Regions from separate parts of the Paenibacillus sp. RC73 genome, predicted to be linked through region 2. Evidence: riboswitches for the same ligand, from Rfam matches in the RefSeq annotation. Region 2 holds a riboswitch; each other region holds the start of a gene.
The links. Region 2 has a riboswitch for cyclic di-AMP ahead of ABH897_RS24845 (resuscitation-promoting factor). Riboswitches for the same ligand answer to the same signal wherever they lie in the genome.
Positions count from the first base shown of each region.

Region 1: another riboswitch for cyclic di-AMP. It lies ahead of ABH897_RS11865 (hypothetical protein); the one in region 2 lies ahead of ABH897_RS24845 (resuscitation-promoting factor).
Region 3: another riboswitch for cyclic di-AMP. It lies ahead of ABH897_RS13320 (3D domain-containing protein); the one in region 2 lies ahead of ABH897_RS24845 (resuscitation-promoting factor).

Region 1 covers NZ_JBIYCV010000004.1:385,002-392,781, forward strand. The annotation lists gene ABH897_RS11805 (DeoR/GlpR family DNA-binding transcription regulator) at 1-460, opposite strand, end outside; tRNA gene ABH897_RS11810 (tRNA-Glu) at 706-777, shown strand; tRNA gene ABH897_RS11815 (tRNA-Lys) at 859-934, shown strand; tRNA gene ABH897_RS11820 (tRNA-Leu) at 950-1,032, shown strand; gene ABH897_RS11825 (MarR family winged helix-turn-helix transcriptional regulator) at 1,196-1,651, shown strand; gene ABH897_RS11830 (helix-turn-helix domain-containing protein) at 1,837-2,211, shown strand; gene ABH897_RS11835 (helix-turn-helix domain-containing protein) at 2,308-2,691, shown strand; gene ABH897_RS11840 (XRE family transcriptional regulator) at 2,819-3,040, opposite strand; gene ABH897_RS11845 (urease accessory protein UreF) at 3,393-4,082, opposite strand; tRNA gene ABH897_RS11850 (tRNA-Leu) at 4,345-4,427, shown strand; gene ABH897_RS11855 (glutathione peroxidase) at 4,580-5,065, opposite strand; gene ABH897_RS11860 (hypothetical protein) at 5,191-5,373, shown strand; cyclic di-AMP (ydaO/yuaA leader) riboswitch at 5,533-5,708, shown strand; gene ABH897_RS11865 (hypothetical protein) at 5,824-6,219, shown strand; gene kdpF (K(+)-transporting ATPase subunit F) at 6,435-6,509, shown strand; gene kdpA (potassium-transporting ATPase subunit KdpA) at 6,659-7,780, shown strand, end outside.
Region 2 covers NZ_JBIYCV010000015.1:75,863-83,642, reverse strand. The annotation lists gene ABH897_RS24855 (HD domain-containing protein) at 1-159, shown strand, start outside; gene ABH897_RS24850 (TatD family hydrolase) at 201-971, shown strand; cyclic di-AMP (ydaO/yuaA leader) riboswitch at 1,173-1,453, shown strand; gene ABH897_RS24845 (resuscitation-promoting factor) at 1,723-2,871, shown strand; gene rnmV (ribonuclease M5) at 3,018-3,563, shown strand; gene rsmA (16S rRNA (adenine(1518)-N(6)/adenine(1519)-N(6))-dimethyltransferase RsmA) at 3,571-4,455, shown strand; gene yabG (sporulation peptidase YabG) at 4,604-5,500, shown strand; gene veg (biofilm formation stimulator Veg) at 5,702-5,980, shown strand; gene ABH897_RS24820 (small, acid-soluble spore protein, alpha/beta type) at 6,145-6,324, shown strand; gene ispE (4-(cytidine 5'-diphospho)-2-C-methyl-D-erythritol kinase) at 6,481-7,335, shown strand; gene purR (pur operon repressor) at 7,521-7,780, shown strand, end outside.
Region 3 covers NZ_JBIYCV010000005.1:18,671-26,450, reverse strand. The annotation lists gene ABH897_RS13350 (DUF4247 domain-containing protein) at 1-104, opposite strand, end outside; gene ABH897_RS13345 (DUF4178 domain-containing protein) at 118-624, opposite strand; gene ABH897_RS13340 (DUF350 domain-containing protein) at 652-1,059, opposite strand; gene ABH897_RS13335 (PspA/IM30 family protein) at 1,190-1,858, opposite strand; gene ABH897_RS13330 (NADH:flavin oxidoreductase/NADH oxidase) at 1,983-3,005, opposite strand; gene ABH897_RS13325 (polysaccharide deacetylase family protein) at 3,308-4,114, shown strand; gene ABH897_RS13320 (3D domain-containing protein) at 4,291-4,959, opposite strand; cyclic di-AMP (ydaO/yuaA leader) riboswitch at 4,967-5,142, opposite strand; gene ABH897_RS13315 (amino acid ABC transporter ATP-binding protein) at 5,389-6,111, opposite strand; gene ABH897_RS13310 (ABC transporter substrate-binding protein/permease) at 6,098-7,561, opposite strand; gene ABH897_RS13305 (M20 family metallopeptidase) at 7,709-7,780, shown strand, end outside.

The DNA.
Region 1 (7,780 bases), on a different contig from region 2:
CGTAGACAAAACGGTGCTCCTTTTGCAAGCGTCCGCCGAGCAGATGAATGGAAACGCCGTCCTTTTCGGAAAGAACATCAGCCTGATTGATCGAATTGGTAATGACCGAGCACTCCTGTACATGGAGTCTTTCGGCACATGCCTGCACAGTGGTGGAGGAGTCGAGTATGATGCGATTTCCGTCACGAACCATATTGGCAGCTATTTGTCCGATAATTTGTTTTTCTGCGGATACGGTGAGCAGTCTCTCTTTATAGTTTCTGGTTAATTCATGATCCAGTGTAGGCAGAAGGGCACCGCCACGGGTTCGAATAATCTTCTGGTGCTCCTCTAGCTTTACCAGATCCCGGCGGGCCGTATCTCGTGATACATTAAAAAATTCACAAATATCATCCACCGAAATACGCTTGTGAAGCTGTAGGTAATCCACAATTTTTAGCATCCGTTCTTCTTGATACATACAAAGCTCCTTGTGTTCAAAATGATTTCGGTATTATGTAAGTGATTATAAGTAAAGTTAAGTTATTTTGCAATATAATCTCTTTTTATGCTTCTGATTAATGTGAAAAGAGCAAATTTACGTAAGTGAAAATGCGGTTTAATTTTCGGTAAACTACTTGTTTTAAATTTTTTTAAATAAGTATTGCCATTCATTCTTCTATTTGATATACTCTTTCTTGTCGCCAAGTTGGTGTTTAAAAATGCGGCCCGTTGGTCAAGCGGTTAAGACACCTCCCTTTCACGGAGGTAACAGGGGTTCGATTCCCCTACGGGTCATTGTTGTCTTTATGGACTACATGTTATATGCTTAAGGGAAATTCCTGAAGTCTGATGGCGGACATCTTGGATGAACAGCATGAGCCATTAGCTCAGTTGGTAGAGCACCTGACTTTTAATCAGGGTGTCGAAGGTTCGAGTCCTTCATGGCTCACCATTTATATTTTATTATGCGGTCGTGGTGGAATGGCAGACACGCTATCTTGAGGGGGTAGTGAGCGTATGCTCGTGGAGGTTCGAGTCCTCTCGACCGCATCAATGAATAAACGGAAAAGTCTCTGGTAGTAGAGGCTTTTTTTTGTTTGTGCAGTAATGTAATAAAGTAATTATTATGAAGAAATAATGATTCCATAGTATAATATAAAGCCATAATGTTATAGAATGATAAGTATAAACTGATGAAGTGATGGTGAAAAATATGGACACTCAACTGTTAGGGAATATATCAGAAAATATTTTGGGCTTGTTTCCAATGGTGAAGAAGAAATTTTTCACCTACGGTCCGCTCGATTTCCCATTACATTTGTCGCCTAATAACTTTCAGGCATTACTGTTGCTGCGAGAAGTGCGTTTGTCTACGGTATCTGATTTGTCCAAACTACTTAATGTCTCACGCCCGAACATGACTCCTCTGCTGGACAAGCTGGTGGAGCTTGGGTTGGCTGACCGCCAGTCGTGTGACTCGGATCGCAGAGTCGTGAACGTGGCGATTACAGAAGAAGGCGATGCTTTTTGTGAACAGGTATTTCATACCTTTTCCAATAAAATTCAAGAGAGACTGGTGCTTCTGCCAGAAGAAGATTTATCACACTTGAGTGAAACTTTGAACGAATTGAAGCAGATTCTACTTAAAATTGACAACTATAATTTGTAATGGGTGTACACGAGCTGACTGAGGGCCGCCATTTTCTTCGGAAAATAGGCGGTTTTTGTTGCATATTGTGGTATAATGAAAGCCAACATACATAATTCGGCAATTTTGGCACACGTGATCTTTGAAATGGGAACAGGGGACATGATATGGTTATTTGAGAGTCTGCTGGGGAGGAAGGAACTTCTATGCAATCTATTTACCAACGTATTGAAGAACTTATCAAGGAACGTGGAATGACAAAAAAAGCGTTCTGCGAGCAGTTGGGTATTAGTACAGGGAACTTTGGGGACTGGAAAAGAGGAAAAACGACGCCAGGCACGAATAAGCTCATTGAAATCGCTTCGTTTTTTAATGCCAGTCTGGATTGGATCATGTTGGGGCGCAATGTGCAGGGTGAGGCGCTGAGGGAGTCGAGAGACCCTTATTTTTTTGGAGTTTCAGGGCAACTGGATTGCCAGGGGGAATCGCTTAGCGAGGTGGAAAAGGATTTTATACTTGAGTATATTGAATTTACCCGCTTTCGTAAAGAGAAAAGGCAGGAAGGTTCCACTACGGAATAATCGGGTGCGGAATATTAAAGTAATGATAACCGAATAAGTATGGTTGAAATTTTGGGAATAGTTCAAGAAAAAGTTAGGGTGTCGGAGGGGATAATTTTGGGAGACCAAACGATTTATCAGCGAATTGAAGCCTTGATTAAGGATCGGGGAATGACGAAGAAGGCGTTTTGTGAAAAGCTCAAAATCAGCTCGGGTAATCTTGGAGACTGGAGAAGAGGTAAAACAACGCCGGGAACGATGCATTTAATCCAGATTTCGGACTTTTTTAATGTATCGCTGGATTGGTTAATGAAAGGCGTCAAACCGGGTGAGGGTGTACTTCAGGAGCAGAAGGCTGCTTATTTTTTTGGAGTGATGGGGCCATTGAATTGCCAGGCAGAGGATCTGGATACAGAAGAACAGAATTTCATATTAGAATATGTGGAATTTGCGAAATATCGTAAGCAAAAAGGTGAGAATGACAAAACACAGCCTGAATGATCTTCTCGCTAAAGATCACTCAGGTTGAAAACCCGTAAAACGGACCGACGGGTTCGATTGACGAGTTTATTTGGGTTGCCGATGTTATAGCGTGCCGCATGCTTGGGGGACGCTCACATCGTTGGTTTCAGAGTGGTGATGCCTCCTTATAATCGTTATCGTCGATGTTGAGGATTGCAGCAACTTGTTTTCTGTACCTTTGTGCTTTGCGGGTGCCGTGAATCAGATTGGACAAGCGTGAAGGCGGGATGTTATGCGTTTCACAAAATGTTTTCTGATCCAGCCGAAGTTCGACAAGCCTTTGTTTGATGGCCCACCCTAAGGAGGTGACAGGCATTTTGTTGTTCAAGTGAAATCGCCCCTTACGGATTCTTGCGGAATAATTGGTGTGTTATAATAATCATCAGTAAACATGTTAGAATTAACCATCTAAAACTATGATACACGTTTATACGTGTTTTTACAATCTAAAATACGTAATTCAGATAAAAATATAACTTAATTAAGTGATGGATGTCTGGATAATCCATCTGGAGCCTGTTAATTGTGCGAAATTGCAGTTGTATTCTGGATAAAAAGAGCACTCTGCCACTGGAAAAAGTGGTGGGAGTGCTTTTGTCGTTGGTACTGGATTGGTGAAAACAGGCATCAGGGGGATGCTGTAGGCGTATAATGGGGCCGGACAAAGGAATCAGTGAATTTCACCCGCGCTGGTGGTTGCTGCTCATATAGGGTGGCTGAGCAATGTAGGAGCTGGACCAATGCCTATGCAGAAGGCCACGCTGAAATGCGGTTGGCTCAGACTCTGGGGTGTTGAATTGTTTCCATGCGGTTAGAAGCTCGTTGGTCATTCGCTGAATAACAGGATTCTTTTCCTCATAAGGGGGATTAAGCAGCTTGGAAGCATCTTCGACACAGAAGGACACTGCTGCGGCAAGGTAGCCGTGAATGGTCTGCTCTACATCATTTCCAAGGGAAACGTTAATCCAACTATGAACGGTTGCAAGTGTACCAATCGCATTGTATTGGATGAGTGTAGCTTCGAGTTGGTCGAATTCAAGCCAAGGGTACAAGGCTTTGGCGAGCTTAAGCAGGCGTTGGCCGGATAGGCGTGACTCTTTCACGTGTTGTAGGGAAGAGCGCTGGGCGTGCAGCATTTTATCAATGAGGGCGATACGCCAACCATCATTTTGCTGAACGGCAATATAAAGGCTTTTGATAGCCATGCCATCGAGGGATGTGAACTGAGGAAGCAGATCAGTGCGTGCATAGTGTTCCAGGTCTTGTAAACAGGTTAAGCGGCCATTGCGAAACAGCTCCTCCAGCCCGTAGGAACGAGTGAAGCCACCGACAGGCAGGGAAGGGTCCAACAGCAATGCGTAGTTCAGCAAACGATTGCCTTTGTGCAATGCGGTTCGCCTCCTTGGAGTAGAATGTTTATGTTATATTAAATGACTTTAAAAATGAATTCAGAAAAAATTTAGAGATATTATGTAATATATATTTACACTCATAGTGTTGATATGTCAAATTAAATATTTTTATAGCTTTTATATGTTAGATTATTTGACATAAAAATAATTATTGTATTTATGTTTACAAATAGAATGCAAGGGAGTATAATAAATCTGTTGCCTCAAAACATTAGAATTTGCGGTCGTGGTGGAATGGCAGACACGCTATCTTGAGGGGGTAGTGGGCGTACGCCCGTGGAGGTTCGAGTCCTCTCGACCGCATTACATGCAAGACACAGTTAAAAAAGCATCCTGACACGTTTTTGACGTGATTGGCTGCTTTTTTTGTTATATAAGCCGAACTAAAATATCCCTTTTTCCTAGCCACAGGAGCAGCCGTTTGGATTGGCTGCTTGTGAACAGGGATGGACCTGTCAGCTTTGTTGCAAGAGCTTCTCGATATCCCCCGCCAATTTATCCGGAGTTGTCTGTGGGGCATAGCGCTTAAATACGTTACCTTCGCGTGTAATCAAAAATTTAGTAAAATTCCATTTGATTGCTTTGGAGCCTAATACGCCCGGAGCTGTTTGGGTGAGGTAGCGGAATAAAGGGTGCGCCTGATCGCCATTGACATCTATTTTGGCAAACATCGGAAATGTAACTCCATAGTTGATCTGGCAAAACTCCGAAATTTCCTCGCTGGAACCCGGCTCTTGCTTGGCAAACTGGTTGCTGGGAAACCCTAAGATTTCAAGACCCCGCTCATGGTATTGGTCATATAGCTCTTGTAGCGCCTTGTATTGGGGGGTTAGCCCGCATTTGCTGGCTGTATTCACGATGAGCAGTACTTTTCCTTCGTATGTGGACAACGGAATTTCTTTCCCTTGCAGGGTTTGTGCATCATGTTCATAAACGGTCATGGTTTTCCTCCTAATTTGATATTCTACAATTAAATTGTAAGCAATTTAACGAAGAGTTGCAAGTCTATAAATAGATGTAATGCGCCGTCTGCTGCTGTAAAATCGTATTTTGTCCAAAACGGCAAATGGCACTGCAAATGGGGCAAATAGCGGTGTTTCTCATGGTAAAAACAGGTTCAATCGGCGTTTATCAGGTACATACAGCACTTTTCCTTTCTCTTTTACAAAAAAAGGACAAAAAATGCTCCCCATACGCCAATATTGACATGCCTCTTCATTTTCGAAAAGGGATGAAAAACCGAGATTGAAGGAGCTGGGAGAAGGATATTTGTGTTGTAAACGCTATTATTAATCTTTTATGCTCCAAAGACCGATTTATAACCCCGCAGGTGAGCTTTACAGTGTTCCTTGCGCGGGTGTATGATTCAAGACGTAATTTCAAATTAAGTGAATGAAGCAGCAACGAATTGTCTATAGCGCTGAATTTTGCAGTTGCAAAAGCGGGGGAACCAAACGAGATCTATGCGGCTTTTAAAGGGCCGAGTGTCTCAAGGGGTGAATTTTCTGGCCAAGTGTCAGAAATAGGGCGACTCTCACGTCCGAATCCGACAGCTAACCTCGTAAGCGTACAGGGAGAGGCAACAAACCGCCGTGTGCAGCCATGGTTTATTTTATCATGGTTACGTAAGAAGCCGGAGGAAAGCCTTTTTCCTTTGGCTTCTTTTTGTTGTCTTTTTATACCGGGAGAGGAGCTACTGATGGAAGGTCGGCTAATCATTGTCACTGCACCGAATGAAACGGGCAGAAATTTTGTGAAATTGCTTATGTTCAAAAAACTGGCGTTTGCGGTTCTTACGAATAGCGCTCAGGAGGAACGACAGCTCAAAAAAATGGGTGTGGAGCATATTGTGCGCATCAATACGATGCAAGCGGGGAAATGGAATTTTCCCAAAAAAGAAATTGGCTGCGTGTATTTGTTCGAGAACAGCTTGAATCTGACGTGCCGTTTTCTGCAAATATGCCGGCCGCTGACATCAGATTCGATCTATGTCATTACACACGGCTGTAATCCTCAAGGGATTTATCGAGGTTTGGGAGCGGACCATGTGATCTACACTTTGAATGGAGAGGTGGGTTTCCTGCTGAACGGATAGTCGCTTACGATATGGCTAATATAAATTAAAATTTTCAAAGTAATTGTATGTTGATTTTACGAGGGTGTAAGAATAACGATCTGAGGACAGATACGGGAGGGTATGAACATGATGGATATATACATGCTGCTCGTGATGGCTGCGAGTTATGGAGTGATACTGCTGTTTGTACGCTGGTGTGATGCACAGACCTCCAAAGGAGGGCGAAAAGGATGATGGTTGTGCTTACGCTTACGGCTATTGTGTTTGTGTATTTAATCTACGCACTCCTGAATCCTGAAAAGTTCTAATCAGCTAAACAGGATCAAGCGGGCGGGGAACAGCAGATCATGGATGAAGCATCAGAGGCAGCGGGCTTTCGCAAACGTGTGCAACGCCTGGTGCTACGAACCCGTCTGTTATTCCAAACGCAGGAGCATTTTGGAGGAGGGAATAGATGATGGAGCTGCTGCAAATTGGAATTGTGATTGTGATATTGCTGCTCTTGGTGAAACCAGTGGGCACCTATATGTATCATGTATTCTCAAATGAACCGAATCGGACGGACCGAGTGTTTGGCGGGACGGAGAAGCTGATTTACAAGGTTATAGGATTGAAAAAGCTGGAGAGCATGCGTTGGACCACGTATGTGATGAGCTTTATCGCTACGAATGTCGTGCTTGTGGCGATCAGCTATGTGCTACTGCGCTTGCAGGGACTGCTCCCCGGTAATCCGGCTGGAAACGACAATATGGAAGCGTCACTGGCTTTTAATACAGTGATCAGCTTTATGACCAATACGAATCTCCAGCATTACAGCGGAGAAAGTGGACTTACGTATATGACGCAGATGGCGTTCGTTACGATGATGATGTTTACTTCGGCTGCTTCCGGTTTTGCGGTTGCTGCGGCTTTTATGAGAGGATTGACGCGGCGCGGTGAAGGAATGGGCAACTTTTTTCAGGATTTTATCAAAGCAATTATACGGATTTTTCTTCCGTTGGCCTTTGTGCTTACGCTGGTGCTGGTCGGACTGAAAGTACCGCAGACGCTTCAGCCTACGGCGGATATCACGACGATGAGTGGAACACAGCAACAGATTGCCTTGGGACCCGTTGCTTCGATGGAATCGATCAAGCACTTGGGGACGAACGGGGGCGGTTTCGATGGGGCCAACTCGGCGCATCCTTTTGAAAATCCAAGTCCCTGGACGAATGTGCTGGAAATTTTGGCGATGTGGGTGATGCCAGCTTCTCTGCCGTATACCTTTGGGCTGTTCGCTCGTAATCGCAAGCAGGGGTGGATTATTTTTAGCTCCATGATGGTACTGTTTCTCGTATTCCTATCTATTACGTACGTGTCAGAGAAAACGGGTAATCCGCTGATTCAGGCACTGGGGGTGGATGCTTCTCAGGGAAGCATGGAAGGGAAAGAGGTCCGCTTCGGCATCGGACAATCGGCACTGTTCACGGCGGTAACGACGGCGGCTACGACAGGTTCGGTCAATAATATGCACGATACACTGACCCCGCTGGGCGGTATGGCTGCTTTGGGTGAAATGATGCTGAACGTCATTTTCGGC
Region 2 (7,780 bases):
AAAGGAGAAGTGAGAGAAATTTCCGAAGTATCGGAAATTGTGCGCTCCATTAGCGGTATTCACCGGGGTAAATATCACATGTACTATCCCCAAAACAAATTGGATGGGGTAAAGGACAAGCTTCCTGCCGAAATAAGGAATTATTTTGTCAAACAATAGACAAATGTATGCCAATAAAAGTAAATAAGGGGACATGAATTTTGAATTTATTTGACACTCATACCCATCTGGATGCGCCGCAATTTGACGAAGATCGGGAAGAAGTTATAGCACGTGCTGTCGAAGCGGGAGTAACCCGCATGATTAATATCGGATTTAATCGTGAGACGATTCCATCCACGATGAAATTAGCTGAGACGTATGATTTTATTTATGCGGCGATTGGATGGCACCCACAGGATGCGATTACGATGCAGGAGGGAGATATGGAATGGATTGTATCGTTATGCAGTCATAAGAAAGTCGTGGCGATCGGGGAGATTGGTCTGGATTATTATTGGGACACATCACCGAAGGATGTACAGCATCGGGTGCTACGCAACCAGATTGGACTGGCTCGTGAGCTGAACATGCCAATTGTCATCCATAACCGGGATGCGCATGAAGATATTGTTAAGATTTTGCGTGAAGAAAAAGCGAGTGAGGTTGGCGGAGTCATGCATTCCTTTTCCGGAAGCTGGGAGACGGCTAAAATGGTGCTGGATATGGGCTTTCACCTCTCTTTTGGCGGGCCAATAACGTTCAAAAATGCCAAGCAGCCAAAGGAGGTACTCGCACAGGTGCCGCTGGACCGTCTGCTCATTGAAACGGACGCTCCCTACCTAACGCCTCATCCGTTCCGCGGGAAGCGAAATGAGTCCGCACACGTGGGACTGGTCGCAGAGGCGGCTGCCCAAATCAAGGGAATTACGGTGGAGGAATTAGTGTCAATAACGACCCAAAATGCCTTGGAACGATTTGACATTAAGTGAAAAAGTGAAGAAATCGATCAAAATAAAGAGATAGACGAAGCTAATCATGAATTTGTTGCAGGAAACTCAAGAATATTACAATATTTTAACCGAATATTTTGAAAAATGTACTTGAAACCTGCTTTACAACATGCATAGAAACAGGATATCATCTTTTCAGTGAATTGTTGTTTGAGTGTAAACATCAACAGCTCATTTCATGAACCAGTCTCGCTGAGTCCCTTTTACAGGGAACGGGGGAACCGATATGGCTTACAGTACGTCCGGCGTATGGCAAGAAGGGAGCGTCTCTTCCGCCAGCCGGCTCGACCGAAATCCTTTCCCGGATGGGATTGAACAGGTGGAGGGGCCGTATTTCGATTTCTTTCTGGGTCTTCGGGGTGAATGTGAAGGCGACCGCCATGAGCGGTTGACCCAAGCTAGGGCGTCTCTCTACGTCCGAACCCGACAGCTAACCCCGTAAGCGTAACAAGAGAGAAGCCATCTCGTGCATGATTTTTCCGCATATTCGCACATGCCGGAAGCCACGAAAGAGCTCTCTAGTCTCTTTCTCTGGCTTTTTTTGTTGTGAATAAAAGAAAATCTGTCATCATACTGTGATTAAACAGGGGAGGACAGCATGCCGCGAAGACGGGTACATGGTGCAGGACAGTCGCATTACGGGCTTGTCTTGTAGAAAATCTGTTATAGTCACGTCAATCTCAACTATGTCTTACTCCAGACGGCGGGCTATGTAAGGAGGACGGAGGAAATGGGCATTTTCCAAAAAGAGGAGACCCATGAGTCACGCTCATCCAGCATGTCTTACGTATTGCGTTGGAAGCAAGAAAATGTGCGCCAGGCTGCTTTGGTTGCTATTTTTCTAATCGCACTAACGATTATGATTTCAATTCTGGTGTACACTGAATCTAAAAAACAGGTTTTTTTTGTCATCGATGGTAAGGCATCTGCGGTAGAAACCCGACAATCCCAGCTCCAAGATTTGCTCAAAGAGCATTCTATTTCACTTCAGCCGCATGATACGGTTTCGATGCCGCTGAACGGAGCAGTACAGGATGGGGATCGCGTAGTCATCAAACGTGCCAATCAGGTCAAAGTATCCTTAGCCAATGAGACGAAAAAATTGTACACAACAGAAAATACAGTAGAGGGTGCCATTCGCACCTCGGGCTATAAATTATCGTCAAATGATAAAGTTTATCCTGCTCTGGATGCTTCTGTTTCGTCTAACATGGACATAAAAATCATCCGTGTGAAGAAACAGCAGGTCGAACAGAAGCAACAGGTACCTTATCAGGTCATCAAAACGGCCGATCCAAGTCTCTATAAAGGCGATAATCGGGTCATCCAAAGCGGTAAAACGGGTGTTGTGGTCCAGCATGTTCAAAAGGTATACCATGACGGAAAATTGGTATCCAAGCAGCTGGTAAACAAGGAAGTCGCGCAGAATCGTGTGGATAAGGTGATTGCGGTAGGAACGAAGAAAAAGCCGGTCGTTCTGGCTGCTTCCGTCGGTCCTGAAGATGCCGTTAAGGCAACACGGGTTAGTTCGGACAATGCTGTCCGTAAAGCAGGTGTGAATTTTAAATATAACAAAGTATTACAAAACGTCTCCATGACGGCGTATTCGTCACAGGAGCCAGGTATCGGTACACGTACCGCATCCGGCACGCGTGTCACGGAAGGACGCACCATCGCTGTCGATCCGAGTGTGATTCCAATCGGCTGGTGGGTGTATATTGAAGGGGTGGGCTTCCGCCGTGCGGAGGATACCGGTGGCGCAATTAAAGGCCACAAAATCGATGTGTATTATGAGAGTTTGAGTCAAGCCAATCAGTTTGGTCGGAAGCACGGTAAAACCGTATATGTGATTGGACCAGTGAAGCCTGAAATGAACTAAAAACGTGTTGTATATGTTTAGGGCAATGCGATAGTATTAACATCATAGTTATGCATGCTAAGAAGAGGATACCCTCTTCTTATTTTGTTTTCAAAAGCTGGGAAAGATGAATATAGCTGACTGTGTAGCAGTGGAGGGAAACGCAAATGATCAAGGAAGTGATCGTGGTAGAGGGTCGGGATGATACGGTGGCTATTCGCCGTGCTGTCGAAGCGGATACGATAGAAACGGGGGGCTCCGCCATTAATAAAATGACGCTGCGCAAAATTGCGCTGGCGCAGGAGCGGCGGGGTGTCATTATTTTGACCGATCCCGATCATGCAGGGGAGCGTATCCGCAAAATTATTGCCTCCAAGGTGCCCGGCTGCAAGCAGGCCTTTATACCAGAGGCAGAAGCGACGCGCAAAGGGGATATTGGCGTGGAGAATGCCTCGCCTGAAGCGATCAGACATGCTCTCGCACGGGTGCATACGACGGTGGAAGGGGCCGATCCGCTAATTGATTGGGCGGACCTGATTGACGCCGGACTTATCACCCACCCGAATGCTGCTGCACGACGTATGACTTTGGGTAATGTGCTGGGCATTGGTTACTGTAACGGTAAGCAGCTACATAAACGGCTCGCTGTGTTCCAGATCAGCCGTGAGGAATTTGCCGGTGCGCTGGCACAAATTGAAAGTGAAGGATTGTGATATCCGTATGACAGGGATTCAAGATATAGCAACACCACGGCGCACGAAGGAAATTATTCAGCGGCACGGGTTTTCGTTCAAAAAGAGTTTGGGACAAAATTTTCTGATTGATCAAAATATTCTGAACAAGATCGTGAATGCTGCGGGATTGGACGAAACGAAGGGCGCACTTGAGATCGGTCCGGGGATTGGCGCTTTGACTGAGAAGCTGGCGCAAACGGCCAAGGTAGTTACTGCTGTGGAAATTGACCAGCGGCTCCTGCCTATTCTCGAAGAGGTGCTGGCCCCTTATGAGCATGTGAAGGTACGCCATGGGGATGTGCTAAAGCTGGATTTGCGAGAGGTGTTCGCTTCCGATTTTGCCGGGGTTAGTAAAGTGAGCGTCGTCGCTAATCTGCCGTACTACGTCACTACACCGATTCTGATGAGGCTGCTGGAGGACAAGCTCCCTCTGGAGAATATCGTCGTCATGATCCAAAAGGAAGTGGCTGAGCGTATGGCTGCGTCTCCTGGGACGAAAGATTACGGCAGTTTGAGTATTGCAGTGCAATATTACAGCGAACCCGAATTGGTCTGCATCGTACCGAATACGGTATTTATTCCCCAGCCGAATGTAGAATCGACGGTCATCCGTTTGCGTGTGCGGGAAGTGCCTCCGGTAGAGGTGGTGGACGAGCAGCATTTCTTCGAAGTCGTACATGCTTCATTTGCCCAACGTCGCAAGACCATTTCGAATAACCTGAAAAGCCGCTTCTTTACCAAAGAGAACAGGGACACGCTGGAGCCGCTGTTGCTTCAGGCAGGCATAGAGCCTTCCCGTCGGGGCGAGACGCTGAGTATCGAGGAATTTGCGCGTCTGAGCGCTGTGTTGCTGGAAGCCGGGATTTCCTGATCTGACGCAAGAGCTATCGCTTAGCAGCAGTCGGAGAGTCTCTGGTTGCGCTTTGCACGGTTGTGGCTGGTTTGTATTAGCTCCTGAGCATGATAAGGAACCAAACTGTGCATTCACCCATACGATATGGGAGGGGTGATACAGTGTGATGATTTTAGGAGACTTGGTCGTTCGAAAATCGTATGGCGGAGATGTCACGTTTCGCGTTGAGGACATCCAGCGGGATAAAGCGATCATTAAAGGGACGGAATTTCGGCTGCTTGCCGATTCCCCTGTGAACGATCTGGTCAAGGTGCCTGCAGACCAGATTAGCGGGAAGACACGGCAGGCCCATATTAAGGCGGATGAGTCTCTCAATCTGTTGCAGCAGGCACGGCAGAAGCAAGCAGCCCGCAGTCAGGCGGCTTTGATCGGGGAGTGGAGTGATCCGGTGGAGTCGACGTATTTTGAAATGCCCGGCAAGGTACTTCATCTGGATGGGGACCCCGGCTATTTGAAAAAATGTCTCAGCTTATATGAGCAGCTTCGCGTTCCTGCAGAGGGACATCATGTTCACGAATCAGCTATGGCCGACACGTTGTATCGGCTGCTTCCCCGTATTCGCCCGGATATCGTAGTCATTACCGGACATGACGGGGTATTGAAGCAGCCGCAGCCTTATGATTTATATAGCCTGAAAAGCTATAAAAATTCGCAAAATTTTGTGGCGGCGATCCAGGTAGCGAGACAATATGAACGTCATCTGGATTCATTGACGATTGTGGCGGGAGCGTGTCAGTCCCATTTTGAAGCGCTGCTGCGTGCAGGAGCGAACTTTGCCAGCTCACCAGGGCGTATCCTGATTCACGCGCTGGACCCGGTATATGTGGCTGCCAAGGCTGCCTTTACGTCGATCCGTGATACAGTCAACATGGGCGACTTGTTTCATCAGACGATCAGTGGCAGCCGTGGAGTGGGTGGTATCGAAACCCGGGGAAGCTATCGTATCGGTCTGCCGAAGCTGGAAAATTTGTCGACTCTTAAAGTAACGCCTTCTGCAATCTAAGGTTTGAACCTGTTAAATAGGATTTATCTGGATAAAAAGCCTCTGGGCACAGGGGCTTTTTGGCATTTTTATACGCATTATTCCTGTTCGCAAAAAATTAAATTGACAACTTATTTTTCGGGTTGATATAATATTTAGCTTGATTTGACATTGTCTCTAAAATTCGTTATAATGGACAAGGAAAGAGGTGGTCGTTAGGCAATGGCTAAAAATACGCTGTTGGAAATCAAACGCAGTCTCGACGCACATGTAGGGCAAAAAATTTTGCTGCGGGCTAACGGCGGACGCCGTAAGACCGTCGAACGAACTGGTGTCTTGGAAGAAACGTACCCTTCTGTTTTTATCGTCAAGCTGGATCAGGAGCAACAAACGTTCAAACGTGTCTCCTACAGCTATGCTGACATTCTTACCGAGTCGGTGGAAGTTACCGTCTATGATCCCGACTCCCATACAAGTGTCGAATGTTTTGACACACCTTAATTGATTTTATGTAATCTATACCGGCTTTGCAGGTTTAACGGCGGCTTCGTCATTCCAAATGACGGGGCCGTTTTGTATATATGGGGCAGGATGAAGCATCGCGTCTTTGCGCATACTAAGGCGGGAATGATCTTCCTTATTCCACTGCCGAAGGAGGCGTATGCATGAGTCGGAGAAGACGAGGTGTCATGTCGGAAGAGCTTAAGTATGAGCTGGCTAAGGATCTTGGATTTTACGATACGGTCAAGGAAGAGGGCTGGGGAGGCATTAAAGCCAAGGATGCGGGCAATATGGTGAAGCGGGCCATTCAGCTTGCAGAGCAGGCAGCTTCCCGCAAATCGTAGCCATCGTTAGTGCTTCGGTAGTACTGATGAAAAAGCGGGGATCTCCGGTTTTATACCGGGTGGTCTCCGCTTTTTTGAACCTCATGACTTGACACGCTGAGTCTGATATAATATGTTAAGCTGTCTTGAGGGAAAAGTTGAAGGTGGGTGAACGCCTTGAAAATATACGAAAAAGCACCGGCAAAAATTAATTTAATGCTTGATGTATTACGCAAACGGGATGACGGATATCACGAGGTTGAAATGATTATGACCATGGTCGATTTGTCTGATCGTTTGACCATGTCCGAGCTACCACGTGATACCATTATCATTTCAAGCCAAGCCGGGTACATACCGCTAGATGAGAAAAATCTGGCTTTTCAGGCCGCGCGTCTGATTAAGGAACGTTATGATGTCTCTACGGGCGTGCATATCCATTTGGACAAGCATATCCCGGTAGCTGCAGGGTTAGCAGGCGGAAGCAGTGATGCCGCGGCAGCGCTGCGTGGGCTAAACAAGCTGTGGAAGCTTGGCATTTCGGATGCTGAATTAAGAGTACTGGGCGCTGAGCTTGGTTCTGATGTGCCCTTCTGTATTACAGGTGGTACGGCTTTAGCGAGTGGACGCGGGGAATTGCTTAGGCCACTTCCGAATCCACCCCAATGCTGGGTAATTCTCGCGAAGCCGCCGATTAATGTATCGACGGCTGAAGTGTACGGACGCGTTAAAGCGGATCAGATCACGCATCACCCGTCTGCCCGGCAGATGGAGCAAGCGATCCGCAACGCTTCTTTTACCGATGTATGTAATGCGCTCGGGAATGTACTGGAGGATGTCACACTTAAGCTGTACCCGGAGGTGGAGCATCTTAAAAACTCTATGATTCGATTAGGAGCGGATGGGGTGCTGATGTCAGGTAGTGGTCCTACGGTGTTCGGGCTGGTGTCGAAGGAAGTCAAAGTACCGCGCATTTATAACGGACTCAGAGGATTCTGCAAGGATGTGTACGCAGTACGACTTCTGACCTGATTATGGTTATTTATTTCTAATTTTAGTGGTATTTGTTGTACAAATACGTACGAAGATGATATATTTACTATTAAATATTCGGATTTTACTATATCACTTGCATTCCGCCAGCAGCCGGCCAGTCCGCCGGTGCTTTTACTGTACGAAGCGGGCGGCAGGAGAAGAATAGATCGCGAGGAATTGTTGTGAAAAAACTTAAAAGAAGCTCACGATTGGTGGAAATGACACAATTTTTGCTGTCACGGCCGCATACCCTGGTGCCTCTTACGCATTTTGCGGATCGTTATGGGGCGGCTAAATCGTCCATAAGCGAAGACCTGGCTATTATCAAGGAAGTATTTGAGGATGAAGGCATTGGTGAGCTTCTGACGTTGGCGGGAGCGGCAGGAGGCGTCAAGCTGATTCCAAGACTGTCCAAGCAGCATGCACTCACATTTGCGAATGA
Region 3 (7,780 bases), on a different contig from region 2:
TACGTATCTTTCACATTTGGCGCACCGCAGCCGCTTAGCACGGATACGAACAAGCTCAGCGCCACAATGACCTTTAATGCATACTGCCAGGTGCGTTTGCCCATGTGTCACCCTCTCCTAGCTTGCCCGAATAACCTTGACGTCTCCGGTAATTACTTCTTCTCCTTCATAAAGCATAAAGCGGCCGTCCTGCCACTCTACACGCAGCAGATGATAATCATCCGACTGATACTGCCAAACATGCTGCTCTCCACCCTGTCGAAAAGGAGCACGGCCCATAACCGTAACATGCCCAAAATACTGCTCTTCCAAATGATATGTTGTATCATCCAGCTCCAGAATCGTTGGCACTTCCTCCGGGTTGTCCAGTCTGCCGTCGATGGCCTGGTACAGTCCGAATTGCAGCGTTTCCCGTTCCTCAATGTGAAGGTAGCTGACTTGTTTACCATCCTGAAGCGTCAAAACAACGGCATTCCGAGCGCGATTATGTACTCGGCCTACCACTTCATATGTGACAAGCGACACTTCACAGATATCGCCCGGATTTAAATGAAGCATGCTTTTTTCCGCTTTCGGCGGCTCCGGCTTGGCAAACAGATTCGAAATTCGTTTCCATACACCCATGATAATTCCCCCCTGCCCTTCTTTAGCCTAGAAACATGCCGCAATGATCAAAGCCCCGACCAGATGCAGCGTACCTGAAAACAGACCAAAGCCAATTTTGCCTTCCTGCGTACCTTTATCCAGATCAAGCTGTGCCCAGTACCGAAGCAACAGACGTACGACAACTTCCAAAACAAACAGAATGACAAAGGCGATCACAGAATACACAAGCGCCTCCAGCAAATTGTTAGCTGTAGCAATGGAGCTTGACAAAATATACCCCTGTGCAAACAGCTTCATAATTAACCGGACTGTTACGGCCATATTACCGGCTTTCACTTCTGCAAAATCCTTATACTTCGTAAATAAAGAATCAATGTACATCAATACGAACAACAAAACGGCACCCGCGCCAGTCCATACAAGCATCGCTTTCATCGTTTCTAAAAAATGCATTTCATACCATCCTCCACATCTTCTTGACCTTCATATATGTTGATTTACGCCTCCGGGCAGGGAAAAGCGAAGGAGAAAACGGTTCCCCTTCGCTTCCTTAGCAGCCACGCAGGCGGCAGTGCTTATAACCTTATTTATTGTCGTATTGCTTCAACAGAGCGGCAAGCTCATCGTCCACGGCACTTTTCTTATCAAGCTCCTTGAACTCCTCATCCAACGATTTTTCCTTAGAGGACATTTCGTTGCTTGCTTCAGCACGCGCCTCTGCTTGCAGCATTTTTTCTTCCATTCGTTTCAGCCCGGCAGTTGCCGTATCGGAGCTAAAACCGTTCATTGCTTTGTTAATTTCCGTTTGTGCTTTAGCTGCATTATAACGGGCAACCAGCGTTTCACGCTTGTTCTTCATTTCCGTCAGTTGTCTGCGCATTTCATCCAGCTTACCGCGCAGGTTATCGGCTGCCGCTTTGTTCTGCTCGTAGCCAGCCTTGAACTCGGTCATTTTTTGCTCAGCAGATTTCTTTTCTTCCAACGCGCGGCGAGCCAGATCCACATTTTGCGCTTTTGCTGCTGTATGGGCCTGCTCTTCACGTTTTTTTACCAAAGCAGCCTGCTCTTCGTATTGCTGTTTGAATCTCTTCTCAATGGCAATCTGAGCGGCTACCGCTTTCTCTGCATCCTCCAGATCCTCTTGCATATCACGAATGTATTGATCTGTCATTTTAACTGGATCTTCGGCTTTGTCAATAATGGAGTTGATATTGGACATGGTAAGATCTCTTAAACGTTTGAAAATAGACATGTGAAGTTCCTCCTAGTGTTGAATGCTTAAATTTTAAGCTCTGTACACATGTTTACGCAAGCTTTGCAAATAGAGTTTCAAAAATATTATCCGACAAAGTGCATTCTAAAAAATAAAGTGCATTCTAAAAACCGCGCAAGTAAGGCTCCGGGATATCCGCCTGTACTTTCAGCTCCCGCGACGCATGCAGCGCCCAATACGGATCGCGCAGCATGGCGCGTCCTATCGCTACCAGATCAGCCTCTTTTTGCTGAATCACCCGCCGCGCATCCTCATAATCGTCCAGTAGACCGACAGCGATTACAGGCACATTAAGCTTTTCACGTATATCACGTGCCAAATCCACCTGATATCCCGCACGCGCAGATGGACCGCCATTGGAACCAATCGGCCCCTCGCCACCAGAGGAGATGTGAAAAATATCCACACCTGCATCACGATATCGTTCCCCTATGCCCGCTATGTATTCCACATTATATCCGTTTTCAACATACTCTTTGGCGGATATCCGCATCAACACAGGCATATCAGACGGAAGCACCTCTTTAACAGCCTGAATCACTTCAACACCGAACAGCGATAAATCCTGTCCATACTCATCTTCTCTTGTGTTCGTTAAAGGGGAATGAAATTGATGAATTAGATAACCATGAGCGCCATGAATTTCTACTGTATCAAAACCGGCTTCCACCGCGCGGCGTGCGCCTTCCTTATAAGCCTGAACCAGCTCCCTGGCTTCGGCTGTCGTCAAAGCGTGCGGCTCCTTAAAACGTTCGCTAAAAGCAATCGAGGACGGTGCGACAGGCAAATCAGCATCTTCAGCCTTGCGTCCGGCATGACCTAATTGAATTCCGATTTTGGCACCGTACTTGTGGACTTCCTCCACTATTTTACGGTATGCAGGAATATGCTCGTCACTCCAAATACCCAGATCATAATCTGTAATGCGTCCATCCGGGTGGACCGCTGTCATTTCCACAATAATCAGCCCGGTGCCACCTACTGCCCGGCTAACGTAATGGACGTGATGCCAATCATTGGGATTTCCATCTTTGGCCTCCACGCTATATTGGCACATTGGTGGCATTACAATCCGGTTTTTTAAAGAGAGTCCCTTTAATTGATAAGGAGTAAACAAGTCGGTCACATTGATCCATCCTTCCTTTAATTCCATGTCTCTACAATATGAATTGCAACCCCATTATACACCAGCTATCACTGGATACCGAATCCATTAAAAGGCTAAAAGTTGCGAAAATGCTGCTGTTTCGCTCAGGTTTAATAGAATATGTGCGTTTAGCTTCGTGATCTTCACTTACATCCGTTACACAGGGCATTTCCACTCAACCACTCAATAGTCTAACCTGTTCAGCAGCATAATTTCAACATGTCAGGTACATAATAAATGAAAGCAACAGAAGGTACCACTGCACGGAAAGGGGGATACATATGCCGTACAGGGGAATATTGCCAATGATGGCACTGTTACTAGCATTTTCGAGTTTTCCCGTTCACGCGGACGCGCCTCCCGATATCGGAACGACTCATTCCAAGGAAGCGACTGTTGTTTCTTCAGCACATAAGAGCAGAGAACGAGCCACTCCCACATTAGCCATGCTTCGGAAAAAACATGCGGATATTTTTAAAATGTGCGGCCCGCATACGCAGCAAATTGCCCTGACTTTTGATGACGTGCCCGATTCCCGGTATACGCCGCAGGTTCTGGACATTTTGCACGCGAATGGGATCAAAGCCACCTTCTTTATTGTCGGTCACCGTGCGGAAAAACACCCGGGCATGATTCGCCGTATCGTACGTGAAGGCCATGCCTTGGGCAACCATTCCTATACCCATCCGGATTTTAGGAAGGCTTCACCGGAACGCTTTCGCAACCAGATTAAGAAAACAGAACATATTTTGGAGGCCACTGTCGGCTTTCGACCCAAGCTGATCCGCCCGCCCTATGGTGAAATTACGGAGCCTCAGATCCAGTGGGCGCGTCGACACGGCTACATGATTGTCAATTGGAACGTAGACTCCCTCGATTGGAAGGGACTCAGTAAAACACAAATTCAGCGTAATGTGATCCCGGCTACCGGACCAGGCTCCATCATTTTAATGCACGCAGGTGGAGGTCAAAGTTCCAATCTGAAAGGCACTGTTCAATCCCTGCCGGGTCTCATTCAGTCGCTGAAAGCCAAGGGCTACAAATTTGTCACGGTTCCCCGGCTACTTCACACCTCGGAGCGGAAATAACAGTAAAAAGGGCTGTCTTACCAGCAGATGCATTCTGCTCGTCAAGACAGCCCTTTATTAATCGACAAGACCCATATATGAATCTGAACCTGCGATTAAGCTATTTGATTATAGATCACAGATTATAGTTTACATAATATATATTATGTTCACTTAATTCATTTGCTTACATAAGTCTATTTATCAATGACATACAGCTTCACATTCTGAAAACCAAAGTCACTCACAAAAGATGGGCTGCCTGGAATGAAAATATCAATCCGTTTACCCGTGATGGCGCTGCCCTTATCGCGTGCTACCGCTACAAAAGATTGATCGGGCAGCCCCGGGTGGGAATAGCCTGTAACCAACACTTTCGTACCCAACGGAATTACGTTGGGGTCTACCGCAATCGTACCGAGCTTAAGCGGATTTCCGAAATAGTCCACCGCTCCCCATTTTCCATTTTCACTGGCTGCTGCGGAATACGCTGTGGCCTTCACGTCAACTACTTTGCTGTAGTTAAATGTTTTGCCCCATGCTTCAACCTGTTGACCGTCACCTGCTGGCGCTTTCTCGGAAAGAAGCTGAGGCTTCGAATCCGAAGCGGCCTTTAACTTGTTCTCGTCCGGCACCTTAATTTGCACTCCTGCATATATATTGCTGGCGGCAACATCCGGGTTCTCCTTTTGCAGATCTTCTACAGATACCCCGTAACGTTGAGCAAGTAAAAAGAAGGTATCACCTTCCTTGGCGGTATGAAGCGAAGCGGCGTCGGCTACCCCGGCTGTCTGCGCCAATCCTGCAATGGCTGCTGCCAGCACCGCAAATTTCATTGTTTTTCCAATACGTTTCAGATGTTTCAAAAGATATGTACCTCCTCTGTTATGCCTGCGAAGTTAGCTGTCGGATTCGGACTCAGGAGAAGCCCTATGCTTTTGTGCAATTCACCCCTAGGCAACCTTCCATCCATTCGTATGAAGACGGATCAGAAGTTACTGCCGTTGTTACGTCCCCCGCACTTCCCATGGTTTTGGGTCCCGCATTCAGCGTCTGTCGTAGCTGTCTGCTGCCCCGGTAAGTTTTGGCTCACTGCATAATATCACAATTTTGTAACCTTATCTGCATGAAAATGTTGGGAACCCTGAACATCATACTACATCTGTTACAATTTTGTCATCATGAAATCGAAATCAGTTACAAAAATCTGAACGAGGATGACAAAAAAAGAAAAAGCCCTCCCGTCAAACTTCCACCGCGGAGGGCTTACTTCATAGCCTTTATAAGCTCATTTCTTACAAAACCTTGGCAAGAAAATCCCGGGTACGATCATGGCTTGGAGTGCCAAAAACTTGCTCCGGTGTACCTTGCTCCACAATTTGACCGTTATCCATAAAGATAATGCGGTCTCCTACCTCGCGGGCAAAGCCCATTTCATGTGTCACGATGACCATCGTCATGCCACCCTCAGCCAGCTTCTTCATCACGTCCAGCACCTCCCCGACCATTTCAGGGTCCAAAGCGGAAGTCGGCTCATCGAAGAGCATCACATGCGGCTGCATCGCCAAGGCGCGTGCAATCGCAATCCGCTGCTTCTGTCCACCGGATAGCTGATTGGGATAGGTGTCCTTTTTGTCTTCAAGTCCAACGGTGCGCAGTAGCTCTAGCGCAATTTTCTCCGCTTCCTTCACGGACTGGCCTCTAACCTGAGTCGGCGCAAGCGTCAAATTTTGCAGCACCGTTTTGTGCGGGAACAGGTTGAAATGCTGGAACACCATCCCCATTTTCTCACGAGTCGCATTAATATTATGACCACGGGCTGTAATCGGCTCGCCCTCAAACAAAATCTCCCCGTCGGTCGGCTGCTCCAGCAGATTCATACAACGTAAAAATGTACTTTTCCCCGAACCACTCGGGCCAATGACGACAACAACCTCGCCTTTGGCAATATCTATATCAATGCCTTTTAAAATTTCATTTTTGCCGAACGATTTACGCAGTTGTTTAACGGTGATCACTGGCTCTCAACTTCCTTTCCCATAAACCCAACAGCTTCGACAAGCTGAATGTCATTACAAAATAAATAGCAGCCGCGATGACGAACGGACTTAATCCTTCGTAGGTGATGTTCTTAATGACTTGGGCCTGATACATAATATCCACCATACCGATGGTAGAAATGATGGAGGACTCTTTAATAATCGTAATAAACTCATTGCCGATCGCAGGCAGTACAGACTTGAACGCTTGCGGTAAAATGACGTGACGCATAGCTTTGCCTCGTCCCATACCGAGTGAACGGGCTGCTTCCATCTGACCACGGTCCACTGCCTGGATACCTGCACGGAAAATTTCAGCCAGATATGCCGAGCTATTCAGAGATAACGTAATAATACCGGACTGAAGTGGCGTAAAATTGACGCCCAGCGTCAAAGCAACTCCATAATGGATGATCATAAGCTGTACCAGCATAGGTGTACCACGTAGTACCTCTACGTAGGCCGTACCCAACCATTCAATGATACGTACACCACTCATCCGCAGCAGAGAGATGATCAGACCAATGATAAATCCGAACAGTACCCCGAGCGCAGACAGCAACAACGTGTAGCCGATACCCGTAACGTAAAAGCTGCGATATTTCCAAAATATATCCACGATGTTGTTGGATGAAACCTGTCGATCCGCAGAGAGCGCACTCGCTTCCGTGGAAAACTTTTCAATAGACCCGTCTGCTTTCAGGCGAGCCAACGTTTTATTTACAGATGCCAGCAGTTCAGCATTTCCCTTACGAATACCTACAGCTGTTTCTGCTCCCTCATCCTCAGGCACCGCCTTGGCGAGCGTTACAGTACCGTCCAACGTATATCCTTTAGCAACTGTATCTTCAATCACGACAGCGTTAATACGCTGTGTCCGAAGCTGGAGCACCAGGTCGGAGATTTTATCCAGCGAAGTTACAGCGACATTGGGCACTTTTTGAGCAATCTCTTCCTGAATACTGCCCTTTTGTGCGCCGATCTTCTCGCCTTTCAAAGCAGCCATCGTCGGATATTTGTCCTTATCCTCCGGACGTACCATAATGACTTGCTTGGAGTGGTAGTATACATTCGAAAAATCAATGCTCTTTCTGCGTTCATCCGTTGGTGTCATACCAGACAGTACCAGGTCTACACGACCACTTTGCAGGGCAGGCAGTAAGGAGTCAAAGCTCATGTCCTCAATAACCAGCTCCGCGCCAAGATCCTTGGCAATTTCATTTGCAATATCAACGTCAAAGCCTACAATGGTATCCTTACCGTTAATGTCTTTATGAAACTCATACGGCGGAAAATCGGCACTCATGCCGAGTACAAGTTTTGGCTGTGTCTTCGCTTCCGTCCCGTATGCAGTAAGCATCGGAAGACCAGCCAACAGCAAGATAACCGCCGTCAGAATCAGGGCGGTAAAACGATATGCCTTTTTCAATCTTTTTTTCTCTCCTTAAATTCTTTATAATAAATAAGATTGTGTCATTATAAATGAATATGCATGATTATGCAATGAATGTTATAGTACAATTTCAGCATACCTGACGTAATACCTACATTACAGCTTTTACAAAGGAGTTTTTCCATGAATAACAAAAATACGATCCAACGTACCATTGAGGAGCATGCCCAACGTTTTAAGGACATTTCTTTATAT